Regions from separate parts of the Paenibacillus sp. 7541 genome, predicted to be linked through region 1. Evidence: riboswitches for the same ligand, from Rfam matches in the RefSeq annotation. Region 1 holds a riboswitch; each other region holds the start of a gene.

The links. Region 1 has a riboswitch for cyclic di-AMP ahead of CHH75_RS18000 (C40 family peptidase). Riboswitches for the same ligand answer to the same signal wherever they lie in the genome.
Region 2: it holds a riboswitch for cyclic di-AMP, as region 1 does, so the genes downstream of both, ehuB (ectoine/hydroxyectoine ABC transporter substrate-binding protein EhuB) here and CHH75_RS18000 (C40 family peptidase) in region 1, are expected to answer to the same signal.
Region 3: it holds a riboswitch for cyclic di-AMP, as region 1 does, so the genes downstream of both, CHH75_RS22085 (resuscitation-promoting factor) here and CHH75_RS18000 (C40 family peptidase) in region 1, are expected to answer to the same signal.
Region 4: it holds a riboswitch for cyclic di-AMP, as region 1 does, so the genes downstream of both, CHH75_RS11035 (TrkH family potassium uptake protein) here and CHH75_RS18000 (C40 family peptidase) in region 1, are expected to answer to the same signal.

What each region holds. Positions count from the first base shown of each region.
Region 1 is NZ_NQLZ01000029.1:113,673-117,258, forward strand. It holds gene CHH75_RS17990 (leucyl aminopeptidase family protein) at 1-685, shown strand, start outside; gene CHH75_RS17995 (copper homeostasis protein CutC) at 694-1,398, shown strand; cyclic di-AMP (ydaO/yuaA leader) riboswitch at 1,805-1,945, shown strand; gene CHH75_RS18000 (C40 family peptidase) at 1,951-2,427, shown strand; gene CHH75_RS18005 (2Fe-2S iron-sulfur cluster-binding protein) at 2,492-2,986, shown strand; gene CHH75_RS18010 (DUF4183 domain-containing protein) at 3,075-3,584, opposite strand.
Region 2 is NZ_NQLZ01000026.1:19,999-23,584, reverse strand. It holds gene ehuD (ectoine/hydroxyectoine ABC transporter permease subunit EhuD) at 1-12, opposite strand, end outside; gene ehuC (ectoine/hydroxyectoine ABC transporter permease subunit EhuC) at 15-668, opposite strand; gene ehuB (ectoine/hydroxyectoine ABC transporter substrate-binding protein EhuB) at 670-1,524, opposite strand; cyclic di-AMP (ydaO/yuaA leader) riboswitch at 1,897-2,043, opposite strand; gene CHH75_RS16130 (AI-2E family transporter) at 2,170-3,249, opposite strand; gene cls (cardiolipin synthase) at 3,469-3,586, shown strand, end outside.
Region 3 is NZ_NQLZ01000044.1:11,340-14,925, reverse strand. It holds gene rnmV (ribonuclease M5) at 1-12, opposite strand, end outside; gene CHH75_RS22085 (resuscitation-promoting factor) at 211-1,419, opposite strand; cyclic di-AMP (ydaO/yuaA leader) riboswitch at 1,686-1,898, opposite strand; gene CHH75_RS22080 (TatD family hydrolase) at 2,083-2,871, opposite strand; gene CHH75_RS22075 (HD domain-containing protein) at 2,988-3,586, opposite strand, start outside.
Region 4 is NZ_NQLZ01000016.1:99,849-103,434, reverse strand. It holds gene CHH75_RS11040 (CPBP family intramembrane glutamic endopeptidase) at 1-1,186, opposite strand, end outside; cyclic di-AMP (ydaO/yuaA leader) riboswitch at 1,500-1,658, shown strand; partial or broken gene CHH75_RS11035 (TrkH family potassium uptake protein) at 1,728-3,066, shown strand; gene CHH75_RS11030 (potassium channel family protein) at 3,084-3,586, shown strand, end outside.

The DNA of each region.
Region 1 (3,586 bases):
CATCAGTGATGCCCGCATGGACATGGGGGGTGCGGCGGCAGTAATCGGGGCGATGGATATATTGATATCCAGCCGCGCCCGGGTGAACGCCGTCGCCCTCATTGCCGTGGCAGACAATCTGCCGGGGCCGGATGCGATGCTCCCGTCTTCGGTCATCCGATATCCGAACGGCCTGACCGTTCAGGTGGCGAATACGGACGGAGAGGGGCGGCTCATCCTGGCTGATGCGCTGCTTCATGCCGCCGCAATGGGCGTTCGCAAAGTGATCGACATTGCAACGCTTACAGGCAATATCGGCACGGCGCTTGGACTTGAGCTTGCCGGCATATGGGGCGATGAAGAGATCACGCGTGATCTGGTTGAGATCGGGGAGCGCAACGGGGAACGGCTGTGGCCGATGCCGCTCGTGGAGGAATATGTGTCCGACCTGCGGAGCGATTATGCTGACCTGCGCAATGTCGGTGCCTCGCCGCTGGCCGGAGCGATTTCAGCGGCGCTGTTCATCCGTCATTTCGTGGATGAAGACATGCAGTGGGTTCATATCGATATGGCTGGAACCGTTCAGTACAAGCGGGAGTATCCTCACGTGGCGGCCGGGGCGACCGGATATGGTGCCCGGCTGCTGGCGGATTATGTACAGAAGCAGTTTCCGTCCCCAGTGAATCCTGCTTCGGATAGGAGGTGAGGAAGGGCATGCTGCTGGAAGTCATTGCAACCTGTGTCCAGGACGCGATCACCGCCGAACATAGTGGCGCAGACCGGCTGGAGCTGATCACCGCCTTTACCGAAGGAGGGCTGACTCCTGGGATCGGTATGGTTCAAGAGGTTGTTCGTGCGGTTCAGATTCCGGTTCATGTGATGGTTCGTCCACACAGCCGTTCTTTCATCTACGATGCGTGGGACATCGCGACGATGGTCGCGGAGATCAAGGCGATTCGCAGCACAGGTGCTGCCGGAATCGTGCTTGGCGCGCTGACGGAGGACGGGATGATTGACGAACGCGCACTGGAGCAGATGCTTGCTGCAAGCGGAAGTTTGCAGGTTACTTTTCATCGGGCGTTCGATGAGCTGAAGGATCAGATGTCGGGGCTGGAGGTGCTGAAACAGTACGCTCCGGTTACGCGCATTCTGACATCGGGCGGCAAGCCGAAAGCGTGTGATGCCGTTCCGAGAATTCACCAGCTGGTCGAAGCGGCGCAGGACAGCCATATCCGGATCTTGGCGGGCAGCGGCTTGAGCCGGGCGATGATCCGGGATTTTGTTGAGCAGACGGGCGTATCCGAGGTGCATTTCGGGACATCGGTTCGTTACGGGCAATCGGCGCTCGCGCCGATTCACCCTGAAGAGCTGCGACGGGTTGCAGCCGCGCTGCAGCCGCTGCGCGAGTCAGCGAAGTGAAGATCTGACTTCGCTGCAGCCGGAAGAAGGACGGCAACAAGGCCATTCGAAGGTATCGAATGGCCTTTGTTCCATTGCAAATAATCTGAATTATGGGTATTCAGGACGGGGCGCTGCGCTGTGCAAGGATCGTTAGCAGGGTTAAGTTGATTCATTGGTTAGCCCGGTTAAAGGCCCTTTGAAAGGCGAAATTAAAAGGTTAGTTAAAAGTCAGTTGAATTTTTGTAAACAACAAGAAAGTTTCATAGAGTAACACAATTGTCATGTTTTTTAACCTTGTATTAGGCGGCCGATGGGCTTCGTTTATAGTGGAATCGACACGATAAAACAATTGTCGGACAATTCCAAGGATATTATTGACATTATGCGGGCTTGTATACTATATTAGAGAAGGTTACAAAACGTTAATGAATTTTTGCCGAATTTCGTCTGTAGAAAACGGGGGAACCATTCCGGGTGAATTATTCCCATGCTTTGCATTGAAGGGAATATAGGGAGCCTTCTACCGAACCCTTAGCTAACTCCGTAGGCATCGAAGGGAGTATGTATCTTTTGAAGAAGTTGGTTATTTCTTTATTAGGGTCTGCGATTATTTTTTCTTCTGGTGCCATGACCGCATTTGCGAATGAACAGCCAAGCTTTCAACGCGAGGTCAAACAGCTGGTGGGTACTCCTTATAAGTGGGGTGGATCAACTCCTCAAGGGTTTGATTGCTCCGGATTCGTATTATACATATTTAGAAATTTCGATCTGAATTTGCCTCGTACATCTGAAGGCCAAGCCAAAGTCGGCGAGCATGTCGATAAAGATGATTTGCGTGTAGGAGACCTTGTCTTTTTCAACACAAGCGGTAAGGGGATCTCCCATGCAGGCGTTTATATCGGAGATGGACAATTTGTACATGCTTCCAGCAGCAAAGGGGTCAGAATCAGCAAACTGACCGAATCCTATTATCAGACCCGCTACGTAACGGCTCGGCGCGTGCTGGATCAGGAAAGTTATGCGAAGCTGGTGGGTGTGGCAAGCTAATTCGTCTACATATGAATTGTGACATAGAAGGACCGGCGAAGATATGTTAGCCGGTCCTTTCCTGTTGGCAGATTTCATAATCAAGAGGACAGGTTATAATAAGAAGCAGGAAGTGGAAGCAGAGAGCAACCATTGGGAAGAACAGCAGGGAGGGAGCGCATTGATCAAGTGGTGGAGGAAATGGATCAAAGGGGATGAAGCAGGGAAGACAAGCGAACCTGAGTCTAAGGAGGCTGGGGAAACGGCGCAGCCGGTAGGCGAGGCGGTCGTCGAACTGCGGGGCCGCAATGTTCAGCGCAAGGTTGTACCGGTCACCGGTCTGACGATTCTGGAATTGGCAGAGAGGAATGAAGTGGATTGGAATTCTTTCTGCAAGCGGGGAACTTGTGCGCGCTGCCGTTGTCTAGTCATCGAGGGAGCCGAGCATTTATCTGAACCGAACCTGGCGGAGGAGCGCAGGCTTGATCCGGAGGAGATTGATGAAGGCTACCGGCTTGGGTGCCAGAGCAAGCTTGCCTCCACCGGTGCTGTGATCATTAAGCATGCACCTTATTTTTGAGTGCGGTAGAACAAGGGCTGAAGCAAGGGAGAAGCGGATGCGGCATCTGATTCTCCCTTGCTGTTTTTGTTTATAGAAGCCGGGCCGATCATGGCAGAACTGATGCATCAAACCGGAGCACCTCCAGCAGCACTGGGGTGCCGGCTTGCAGGAGGTCGCCTGGGGAGGAGATGGTGAGTGCGGTGCTTGTAACAGAATAGATGGCCGCCTCCTGAACGATTCCGTTGATGTATAACCGCGAGTACCCGCTGGGAGTCACGTCCATGATACTGGTGACCGGCGCTCCGCTATTGTCCGTGAATTGACCGGCATTGATCACGAGCGGCGGGTCCAGCGGAACCGGCGCTGCGGTGGTATAGAAGTACCGCTCCAGCATGGGCAAAACAACGATCTGAGGGATGAGGGCGGAGCCTGGTATTCCCTGAGGCCCTTGCGGACCTGGGGGTCCTGGCGGTCCCTGAGGGCCTGGCAGTCCTGGAGGACCCAGCGCTCCGGGAGGACCCGGTCCGCCTGGCTGTCCTGGTGGTCCCGGCCAGCCGGCATCTCCCTGATTGCCGGGAGCACCGGGCTGACCGGGAGGACCGGATAGGCCTGGCATGC
Region 2 (3,586 bases), on a different contig from region 1:
CCAATCCCACATCTCTATAGCCTCCCCGCTGTCAATTTCCGCTCAAGCAGCTTCACACCCACGGAGACCAGTGTTGCCATGACAAAATACATCAGCAGCAGCAAAATCAATATTTCCGTCGTCCAGGAGATGTAGTTGTTGCGGAGCACCATCGCCTGGTACGTAAGATCTGCCATCGTGATGAAATACACCAGCGACGTCGACTTGATCAGCTCCACCAGCTGATTGCCAAATGGCGGCAGCATGCGCAGGGAGGCCTGGGGAAGTATGATGTTCCACATTCGCTGCCACGGCTTCATATTGAGCGCCACCGCCGCTTCCCACTGTCCCTTCGGCACCGCAAGAATCGCACTGCGGACAATCTCGGAGCCGTATGCGCCGAAGTTGAGTCCGATCGCCAGCACGGCCGCTGCCATCTTCGGCAGCTCGATCCCGATAAACGGCAATGCAAAGTACAGCCAGAACAGCTGCACCAGCAGCGACGTTCCCCGGAATACTTCCACGTACACCGCCATCACCGTCCGCACGATCCACAGTTTGGACAGGCGCCCCAAACCGGCAATAAAGGCTGCGACAATGGCTAGCACCGCGGATAGCAGCGCCACGATGACGGTGATCTCCGCGCCCTTCAGCAGGGTAGGCAAAAATTCAATCCAAGACGATGGCATTTTATTCCCCGCACGCTGCGACTGCCGTCATATCGCCAGGAAGCTCATCCTCGGTAAATCCGAATTCCTGCAAAATCTCCAGCAGCTCGCCAGACTCCTTCATCTTCTGCAGCTCCGCATTGTAAGCCTGTTGGAATTCCGTGTCGGCCTGACGGAAAGCCGTGGCACCGTATCCGCGTACGCTCTCCCCGTCGATGACCGGCTGCTCGAAATCGGCGACCCGCTCAATCTGATCATCACTAGCCGAATCCAGCATCGCCTGCAGCGATGGACCCGTCATCGTAATCGCTTGAACCCGGTCGGCCTGCAGTGCGCTGATCGCGGACGCCTGGTCCGGAACCTGGATGATGCGCTCGGATGGAATCCCCGATTTCTCCATGTAGCCGATCTCCACAGCACCGGTCATGACGGCAACCCTCGCTTCCTCGTTCGCAGCGATATCCTCGTAGCTGCCAAGGTTCAGCGGGTTCCCCTGCTTCACGGCCAGCGCTTCGCCGATGCTGTACTCCGGATCAGCGAACAGGACAGCCGAGCAGCGGTCGGGCGTGATGAACATCCCGGCCGTGATCATGTCAAAGCGGTTCGCCTGCAGCCCGGCGATCAGCGAGCCGAATTCGGTAAGCTCCCCCCGCATTTCCCCAACGCCAAGCCGCTCGAGAATGACGCGGGCGATCTCGACCGCCTCCCCTGTCAGCTCGCCATCGGCCGTCTGATAGGCGTAAGGCTTCTCGTTCGCGAAGCCGACCGTAACATACCCTCTCTCGATCGCCTTCTCCAGCGTGCTGCCTTGATCCCCGCATGCTGCAAGCACGCTAACCAGCACCAAACTAAGCAACAACAGAGCCACTTTTTGCAATTTCAAACCTTCCCACAACCTTTCTTGAAATCTGTGAATGCCTGTTTTAGGCATGAATAAATAAACCTAGTAAACTCATATTTCAACTAGGTTTTCATAGGGTCAAAATCCGTTTCAACGCTCCCATTATCCAGCGTTAATAATCGACTTTTCCTTATACTCCACGTCACTTGTACCGCCTGTGGATATGCATATGGACTTGCTTGGCGCTTACTCTACGCCCGGTTGATTGCCACCTCCTCTTCTTAACCAACGAAAAAAGACCTCTTGCAGGGGGATCCGAACATAGCTCCGCCAGCATGGGGTCAATGAAAAGAGAAAAGGCCCCTGTTCCATAGAATTAAGGGCCTTGGTATCAATCTCAATTATGTAATAAGACCCATCCACTGCTGACGAGGTTAGCTGACGGACTCGGGTAAGATGGTACCCTACACTTGACAATCAAGTGACTCGCCCCTAAAAAAACTGGTTCCCCCGCTTTCCGGACTTAAGCAACCGGAAACTAAGCGTGTGTTCATAATACAGGGAATGCTAGGAAATGTCAAACCGATCCAGCCCTTTAAGCGGTGAAGGATCGGCTGAAAACCGCATCACACAAGGCATTCCGCAAACTTAAAGAATTCATTGACGGGGTGTTCATCCCCCCTATAACTGCTCCCATCTCTCCTTGAAGAACAGCTCGTAAATCCGGCTGATCAGAATTTTGAGAATCATGTAAACCGGAACGACCAGCAAGACTCCGATAATGCCAGCCAGGTCCTGTCCGACCAGGACAAGCACAATGATGGTGATCGGATGAATGTCCAGCTGCTTGCCAAAAATATACGGACCGATCAGATTATCCTGTATCTGCTGGGCCACCAGAATGATGACAAGCGACCATATCGCGGTGGATGGCGACTGGATCAAACCAATAATAATGATCGGGATCGAGGACACGATAGCCCCGATAAACGGGATGAAGTTCGCAATGACCGCAACGACCGTCAGCAGCAGCGCATACGGAAGCCCAATAATGAGGAAGCCCACATACATCAAGACCCCCAGTGCAAAATTGACAATCACCCTACCTACGATGAAGCCTTTGAGCGCACTGTCGATTTCACCAAGCACCGACGCGCCGACTTCCTTGAAACGGTTCGGCAGAAAGCGGACGATCAGCTCGCCGAATTTGCCGCCCTCCTTCAGCATGTAGTACAGCAGGATCGGGAAGATGAACATAATGATCGCAAATTCCGATATAATTCCCACCAAATTCACGACATATTCCGTCAGGAACGTAAAGCCTCGGTTCAAATATTCTGTCAGCGTCGTTAACGGATTGAAGCCTTCCGGAAACACACCTTCCAGGAAGCCGCTTTGCTCCAGCTCCAGCATCTTCTTGTTCAAGGCAGCGAAAATCGCCGGCGCATTGTCCACCAGGGCAATGATCTGCGCTTTAAGAGAGGGCCAGACCCCGATGAGAAAGCCGACCAGGATCCCCCCAAACACAACATAGAGCAGCAAAATCGCCAGCGTCCGGTTCATCTTCTTCCTCTCCATTAGAGCCACCAGCGGCCTCAGCAGATAATAGAAAAAACCGCTCAGCATCAGCGGAACGATGATCACCGAAATAAAGGATAATAGAGGGTTGAATATGAAGCTGACTAACGAGCAAAGGTAAATGATAATCAGAACGAGAATAACGGCAAAACAGAACTTAAAAAACTTGTTCATCTTCAGCAATAGCGACTCCCCATCTCCTTATGTTTCAATTATCGTATCATGCAGAAGACCGGCTTTTCAAACGGCAGCGAAGAAGCGGGATACACATCCTTCTTGCCGCCTCAATTGACGCTCAATCTCACGGCCCATTTGGGTGCCGGATATATACTTCTTGTAACAGCTCCAGTATAATATGAAGCGTTATCCGGACAAGGCTGAAAGGTAGGGGGAACTTTTTTCATGGATGTTACGTCCATCATCATTAGCTTCATCTTCGTCCTTAATATCGCATTGGCCGTGATCGTTGTGTTTCAGGAGAGGCGGGATGTCGGCTCGACATGGGCCTGGCTGCTCGTTC
Region 3 (3,586 bases), on a different contig from region 1:
TTCCTTGATCATACGATACAATCTTCCTTCCTCTTTCGCATCCGCCAGATGGCGTTCCGGCACATCGTTCATTCCAGCCGGTGCCAAGCTGTCCAAATCACAAAATAAAAGAAGAGGATGATCATCCTCTTCTTATCGTCAATGTATATTATAAGCTACATAGTATAGCATTATCATGGCAAAGTAAATTGGAATTATGGCTGGTCCAGGTTAATTGACATTCGGTTTTACCGGGCCGATGACATAGACGGTACGCCCGTTTTTGCGCCCGAAATTAATGGCTGCATTCAGCGAATCATAATAGACGTCGATTTTGTTGCCTTTGATCGCGCCGCCAGTATCTTCAGCGCGGCGGAAGCCCAGTCCTTCGATGTATACCCACCAGCCGATCGGAATGACGTTAGGGTCAACTGCAATCGTACGGCCCTCGGTCACTCGGGTTCCCGAAGCGGTACGTGTCCCGATGCCCGGCTGTTCCGAGGAATAGGCGGTCATGGATACATTGTTCAACACCTTGGTATATTTAAAATCAACACCGGCTTTGGAGACGACATTATTGTTATTCTCCGCTGCCTTGGCTTCTGGCGCCTTCTTCGCGGTGGCCAGCTTCGCAGATGTAGCCTTAACATTCACAGCAGCCGTCTGAACGGTCTGCTCCTCGACGATCTCCGGCTCCGGAGCCTTCTTGGTGCCGACTGCAATAATCTTATCCTTCGTTCTCCGTTCTACCTCTTGACCGATCTTCGTCTTGGAAACGAGCTTTCCGTCATGGTATACCTTCTCGTAATGATGAATCAGCACCCCGTTCTCGCCGCGTTGAATGACGCGGTTATCGCCTTTGACCAGAGAAGGGTCCGCCGTCTTGATCACGCGGAAGGTGCGGCTTTCCGGCTCCTGAACGGTTTGTTTCGTGACGCGGATGACACGGATATCCATGTTACCGGACAATTTCGTGTCTTCGGATGGCACAACTTTATCATCTACCCCGACCGTGATGCGAGCTTCCTTGAGCACATCAGCGACCGTATTCTGGGTGGTGAACAGCGTTTGAGTTTTGCTGTCAACTGTAATTTGGATTGGAACCGCACGCTCGATAATGATCCGGTCGCCGTCCTGAATCGCTCCATTCAGGGGCATCGACACCTGATCCTGCGGGTTCAACGTAATCGCCTGCTCATCCAGCACTTCTTGAAGCAGGGAACCACGCGTTTCGACTTTGGTCACTCGACCATCAACCACAAGATGAACTTCCTTACCCGTCTGATCATGAACAACCAGCGACACGAGCAATGAGACGGTGATGGCACCCATGGTGCCAAGCAACACCAATTGACGCAAATTTTCATGCTTCCATCGTAATGCGTAAGACATGCTGGATGATTGTGATTCATGGGTCTTCTCAGATTGAAAAACGCCCACTATTCCATCCTCCTTCATAGTCCCGCCGTCTGACAACGCATGAAATGCATTTGACGTGACTATAGCAAATTTTCCCACAGAGCGAACTGCTACTAAACGCCCTGCGTCAATCCCCGTCTTCCCGTCCATGCTTCGTCACCTCCTGTTTACCAACAGTATGACGATCACCTCTCCAATATTCAAAAACAAAAGAAGCCCTTGAAAGAGTACTAGAGGCTCTAACGTGGCTTCCTGATGACAATAATCATGGAAAAGGTGTGCACGAGAATTCCCCTCTTACTTCGCTTACGGAGTTAGCTGTCGGGTTTGGACGTAAGAGTGACGCCCTATGTCGGGAGCTTCGCTCATGGCGAAGTCCGTTCAATTCACCCCAAAGACTCGAATTACTGAAATCAAATACGGCCCGGCATCCCGCGGATGCATAAAGCTGTATCGGTTCCCCCGTTCCCCAAAAAGCAGGGATTAAGCGAGACGGTTCATGAAATGGTCCGCTGCAGATTCGAAATCTTGGCAGCTTCTTATCACTGAAAAGATGATATCCTGTTTACATGCAGGTTGTAAAGCAACAATCAACCACATTTTTCGAAGTAAATGGTTAAAATATTGTAATATCAACCTCTTTTGTATTAAAAAATCTTTAATTAATCGCAAATACTCTCTTTTTCACCGCTTTTGCTCCGGATTTTGTTTAATGGAAAATCGTTCCATAGCATTTCTCGTGGTAATCTCAGCCAGTTCTTCCACGGTAATTCCTTTCAATTCGGCCGCAGCCTCGGCCACCATCTTAACATATCCGCTCTCATTTCGCTTCCCCCGGAACGGGTGCGGTGTCAAATACGGCGAATCCGTCTCGATCAATAAACGATCCATCGGAACCTGAACAAGAACCTCCTTCGGCTGCTTGGCATTCTTGAACGTAATCGGCCCGCCAAAGGAAATATGAAAGCCCATATTCAGGCACAGCTTTGCCGTTTCCCAGCTCCCTGAGAAGGAATGCATCACGCCGCCTACCTCGGACGCCTTCTCCTCCCGCAAAATCTTCACAATATCCTCATGCGCATCCCGGTTATGAATGACAATCGGCATGCCGAGTTCACGCGCAAGGCCAATCTGCCGGCGAAGCACGCGGTGCTGAACCTCCTTCGGGGAGGTGTCCCAGTGATAGTCCAGGCCGATCTCTCCGATCGCAACCACCTTCTCGTGAGCACAGAGCGAGGCGATCCAGTCCAGATCCTCGTCCTTCATCGTAATCGCGTCTACAGGATGCCAGCCAACGGCCGCATAAATAAAGTCATAGGACTCCGCCAGCTTCATCGTTGTCGGAATGGTCTCCCGGTTAAAACCGATATTGATCATTCTTGATACGCCCGCTTCAAGCGCCCGGGCAATGACGGCCTCCCGGTCCTCGTCGAATTGATGCGCATCCAGATGGGTATGTGTGTCGAACAGCATCGCGTCATTTCCACTCCTTTGGGTTGCTTTTTGTCGCAAACTTGCTTTGCCTGCCCCCGATCTGTTTAAAAGTATAAGGGGGAACGCCGAGATTTCTAGCGCAGCCAGAATCTATCTTACAAGCTTTGTCTGAAAATATCTGTGATATGTTTAGGCATGCGGTCAAGCGCATCCTTCACTTTTTCCGCCGGGAAATACAGATGATAACGCCCTTGGTGAATCCCGCTTATAGAGCGCACAATCTCCGATACCTCCGAGATTTCCCGCAATTGATCATGACGATCAAGCAGCAGGATCTGCTTCTCGCTCGAAGGCATGCCCGAATGAAACCTATCATAAGGAAGATCGGTCGGAAAATCAATGGCAAGGTCATATTCCGGATGAAGGCCTGCTTGCCGGAATGCCTCGCGAATATCGTCGATGAAAGACTCGTCCATCATGTCAAATTCCACGTATTTATACAGTTTCCGGTGCATGAATCGACCGCATAATTCGCTAAGCTGCTTGTCCTCCTCGGCGGTCCATTGCAGAAATGCCGTTTGGATCAACGCTTCATCCAATTGCAAATACTGGCGGACGGATAGCGAACCTTCAAAGAGGGACGGCAGCGGCTCGATCATGAACTTAAATCGGTATCCCTGGCTATGCAGCTCCTTCGCTCTGCGGAAGATCTGTCGCAAAATAATTTCGGAGCTTCGCGTCACCGGATGGAAGT
Region 4 (3,586 bases), on a different contig from region 1:
GGCTCAGTATGATGAAGATGATCGACTGAATGCCAAGCAAGATGAATGCCCACAGATAGCCGAGCTTCATGCTGTCGAGCACATACGGCCCATAACCCGGTTCCTTCGCCCGCGGCCACACATTGAGCCCGTCCTCCTTACGCCACAGCCCGTCTCCGCCCACCAGCGAGAAGTACAGAAGGGCCGAGAAGACGAGGGAATATATTACATAAAAGATCATCATGAATGCAATTCCGAAACTGGACATCCCCTGGGCTTTGAACACAGGCATCAAATTGTAGGTGTTCAGCATCTGGATGACAAACAGCAGCAGCGCCAGAAACACTCCGCGTTTAAAAGAAGTGTGGGCACGTGTTTTCACGCTGTATACAATCGCGAGAATTCCGAGCACGAGGGTGAACAAACCGTACCCGATCAGCGTAAGCATAAGCGCGTTTTGCGTTTGCTTCTCCACATAGGCGGTATGCTGCTCCGGAACATCGAAGGCCTGCTGATACGAGCGCAGCTGGCGGTCTTCGAACGTGAACTCCAGTTTCAGCTGAGCATCCAGAACGGATTTTGACGGATCGGCATATTCCAGCTTGGGCTCGCCCTCCTGCGTAAGCAGTTCCAGGCTGGCTGGATCATAGCCGGACCTTTGGAGCCAGGGCTCTGCCAGTGCCTGTTTCTCGGACAAGGTCATGTTGCCTTCGGCTAGCAGCAGCATTTCCCGCCGTACCGCGCCGGTATTCAGCTCAATCCGGTCATAGCTCGAGTGCGCGGCATCAAGGGTATAGCTGATAACCGCCGCGGTCTGCATATGTACATCCACCAGCAGCGCGTCCAAGCCCGGAAGCGTGAAGCGAACACGGAATACGTCATAGGGATATTGTTGCTCATAGGTTTTATTGTACTCGTCGAGCTTCTTCTCTTTGGTCAAATATCCATACAACGCAGAATTCGACTGATAAGTCACCAGCGTTTCTGTCGCTTCTTCTACAGGGAAGCCTAACTGGTCCTTGGCAAATTCCGAGGCAGCCTGTGAGGCTTCCTCCTTGGTGATCACAACAGACGTCTGAAGCTCCGGATCGGCGGCGGTGGGCAGCACGATCTGCAGAAGCAGAAACAAGACGAGGCCGACGATGGCTGGAATCATTAATGTTCTGAAATTAGCTTTGAGTTTCAGCGGTTCTTGAATTCGATTCATGAAATTCCTCCTCGAGATGGATAACTGCTGCAAATTAGATACCTATCGTCAGTATGAAAGTATCGGATGTGGAAGAGTTTAAACAACTATAAGTCAATATAACATAGATATGTGCCCTTCACGGAGCTTATCCCTCTGTCATTTTTTTAAATAATCGATGAAAACGAATGAAAGCTTACGAAAATGCAAGAGAAGCAGGTGCTCGTATTCTTGAATATGCCCAAATCGGACGTTTTTAAAGATATTTTGCAGCAAAAACAGCATTGGGTTCGTGAGGCGATTGCGTTATAATCACATCATGCTTTCAGCAAAGAAAATAAGACAGCCGAATTTCGACCAGAAAATGGGGGAACCATGTAATTGGGGTGAATTTCCTAAGTCATTCATGATTCATCATGAATGAGGAGGAATAGGGCAACCTGTGAAAGCCCGAACCCGTCAGCTAACCTCGTAGGCTGCAGCACAGGAACCAGAACAGAAAGGGGCATTGGATTTCCAGTGTCTTTTTTTCTTTGACTTTTATCAACAGAAGGTGAACAAGTTGAACCCGAAATTATTTTGGCTCAAGTTGTCCCCGCCGCAAATCCTGACGCTTGGCTTCGCAGCGCTCATCGGGATCGGGACAATGCTGCTGATGTTGCCGGTGGCAACAACCAGCAGGGAGCCGCTTGGAGCGATTGACGCCTTGTTTACCGCGACATCGGCTGTATGTCTGACAGGTCTAGTCGTCGTTGATACGGCGACAACTTACAGCACCTTTGGCGAGCTTGTGATCATGCTGCTCATCCAGATTAGCGGATTAGGCTTTATGACGATGGCAACGCTGTTCGCGCTGATGTTCAAGCGGCGCATCTCGTTCAAGGACCGGCTGGTGCTGCAGGAGGCCATGAACCAGACATCAGTGGAAGGGATTGTACGGCTGATCAGGAGGGTAATTATTTATACATTTGTTATTGAAGCCGTATGTGCCACGTTGTTCTCGATACGCTGGGCGTTTGACATGCCGGCCGGGCAGGCCGTTTATTTCGGGATTTTTCATGCCATATCGCTGTTTAATAACGCGGGCTTTGATCTGTTTGGACAATTTCACAGCTTTACGGGGTACGTGAGTGACCCGCTGATCAACATCGTTTCCATATTTTTAATCGTTTCCGGGGGACTTGGATTTGTGGTATTGTCGGATCTGATTGATTTTCGCCAGAAACGGAAGCTGTCCCTGCATTCGAAGGTCGTTCTGTCCATGAGCGGAGCGCTCATATTGGTCGGAGCCGTTGTCATTATGGTGTTCGAGTTCACGAATCCGAGAACGCTCGGTGCCCTGGATGGCGGCGGCAAAACGCTGGCGGCCCTGCTCCAGTCGGTCACGCCCCGAACGGCCGGAGTGAACACGATTGACATTACGGGAATGAGGCAGGCGACACAATTTTTCATCGTCATTCTGATGTTTATCGGCGCCTCTCCGGGATCGACCGGGGGCGGGATCAAAACGACGACTTTTACGGTGATGATCGGGGCGGTGGTCGCCATGATGCGCGGACGTCAGGACATTGTGCTGTTCCACTACCGGCTGGCTCAGGAGCGGATTCTGAAGGCATTGACGATTGCTTTGCTCGCGGTGCTGCTTGTGCTGACCGTTGCGATGATTTTATCCTACGGAGGATGGACATTTTCTGGAGATCTTGTTTGAGGCGACATCGGCCTTCGGCACCGTTGGGCTGTCGATGGGGCTGACACCTCATTTGACGGCCTTCGGCAAGGTGCTGATCTGTTTCACGATGTTTGCGGGACGGCTTGGACTGCTGACGCTCGTGTATGCGCTGGGTCCGAATAAAAACAAAGAATTGTACCGTTATCCGGAAGGCAAAATGATTATTGGGTAAGGAGCATGACGGGAAACATGAAACCAAAACAGTTTGTAGTGATCGGTCTAGGGCGGTTCGGATCGAGCCTCGCCATTGAACTGATGGAGCAGGGGTATGAAGTTCTGGGCATCGACCGGGACGAAGAGGTTGTGGAGGATATGAGCGAGCTGCTGACGCATACCGTCGTGGCGGATGCTACGGATGAGGGAGTGCTGAAGTCGCTTGGCGTCCGCAACTTCGACTGCGGCATTGTGGCGATCGGCGACGATATCCAGATGAGCATTCTTTCAGCTATATTGCTGAAGGAGCTTGGTGTGGGCACGGTCGTGGCCAAAGCGATATCGGTGCTGCACGGCAGAGCGCTGGAGAAGCTGGGCGTAGACCGGGTGATCTTCCCGGAAAGAGATATGGGCATTCGTGTGGCTCATCAGCTCGTTACCCCTAACCTTCTCGATTATATCGAGCTGTCCAAAGACTATCTGGTCGTTGAGCTGACGGTGACGGACTGCATGGATGGAAAAACATTAAGCGAGCTTAA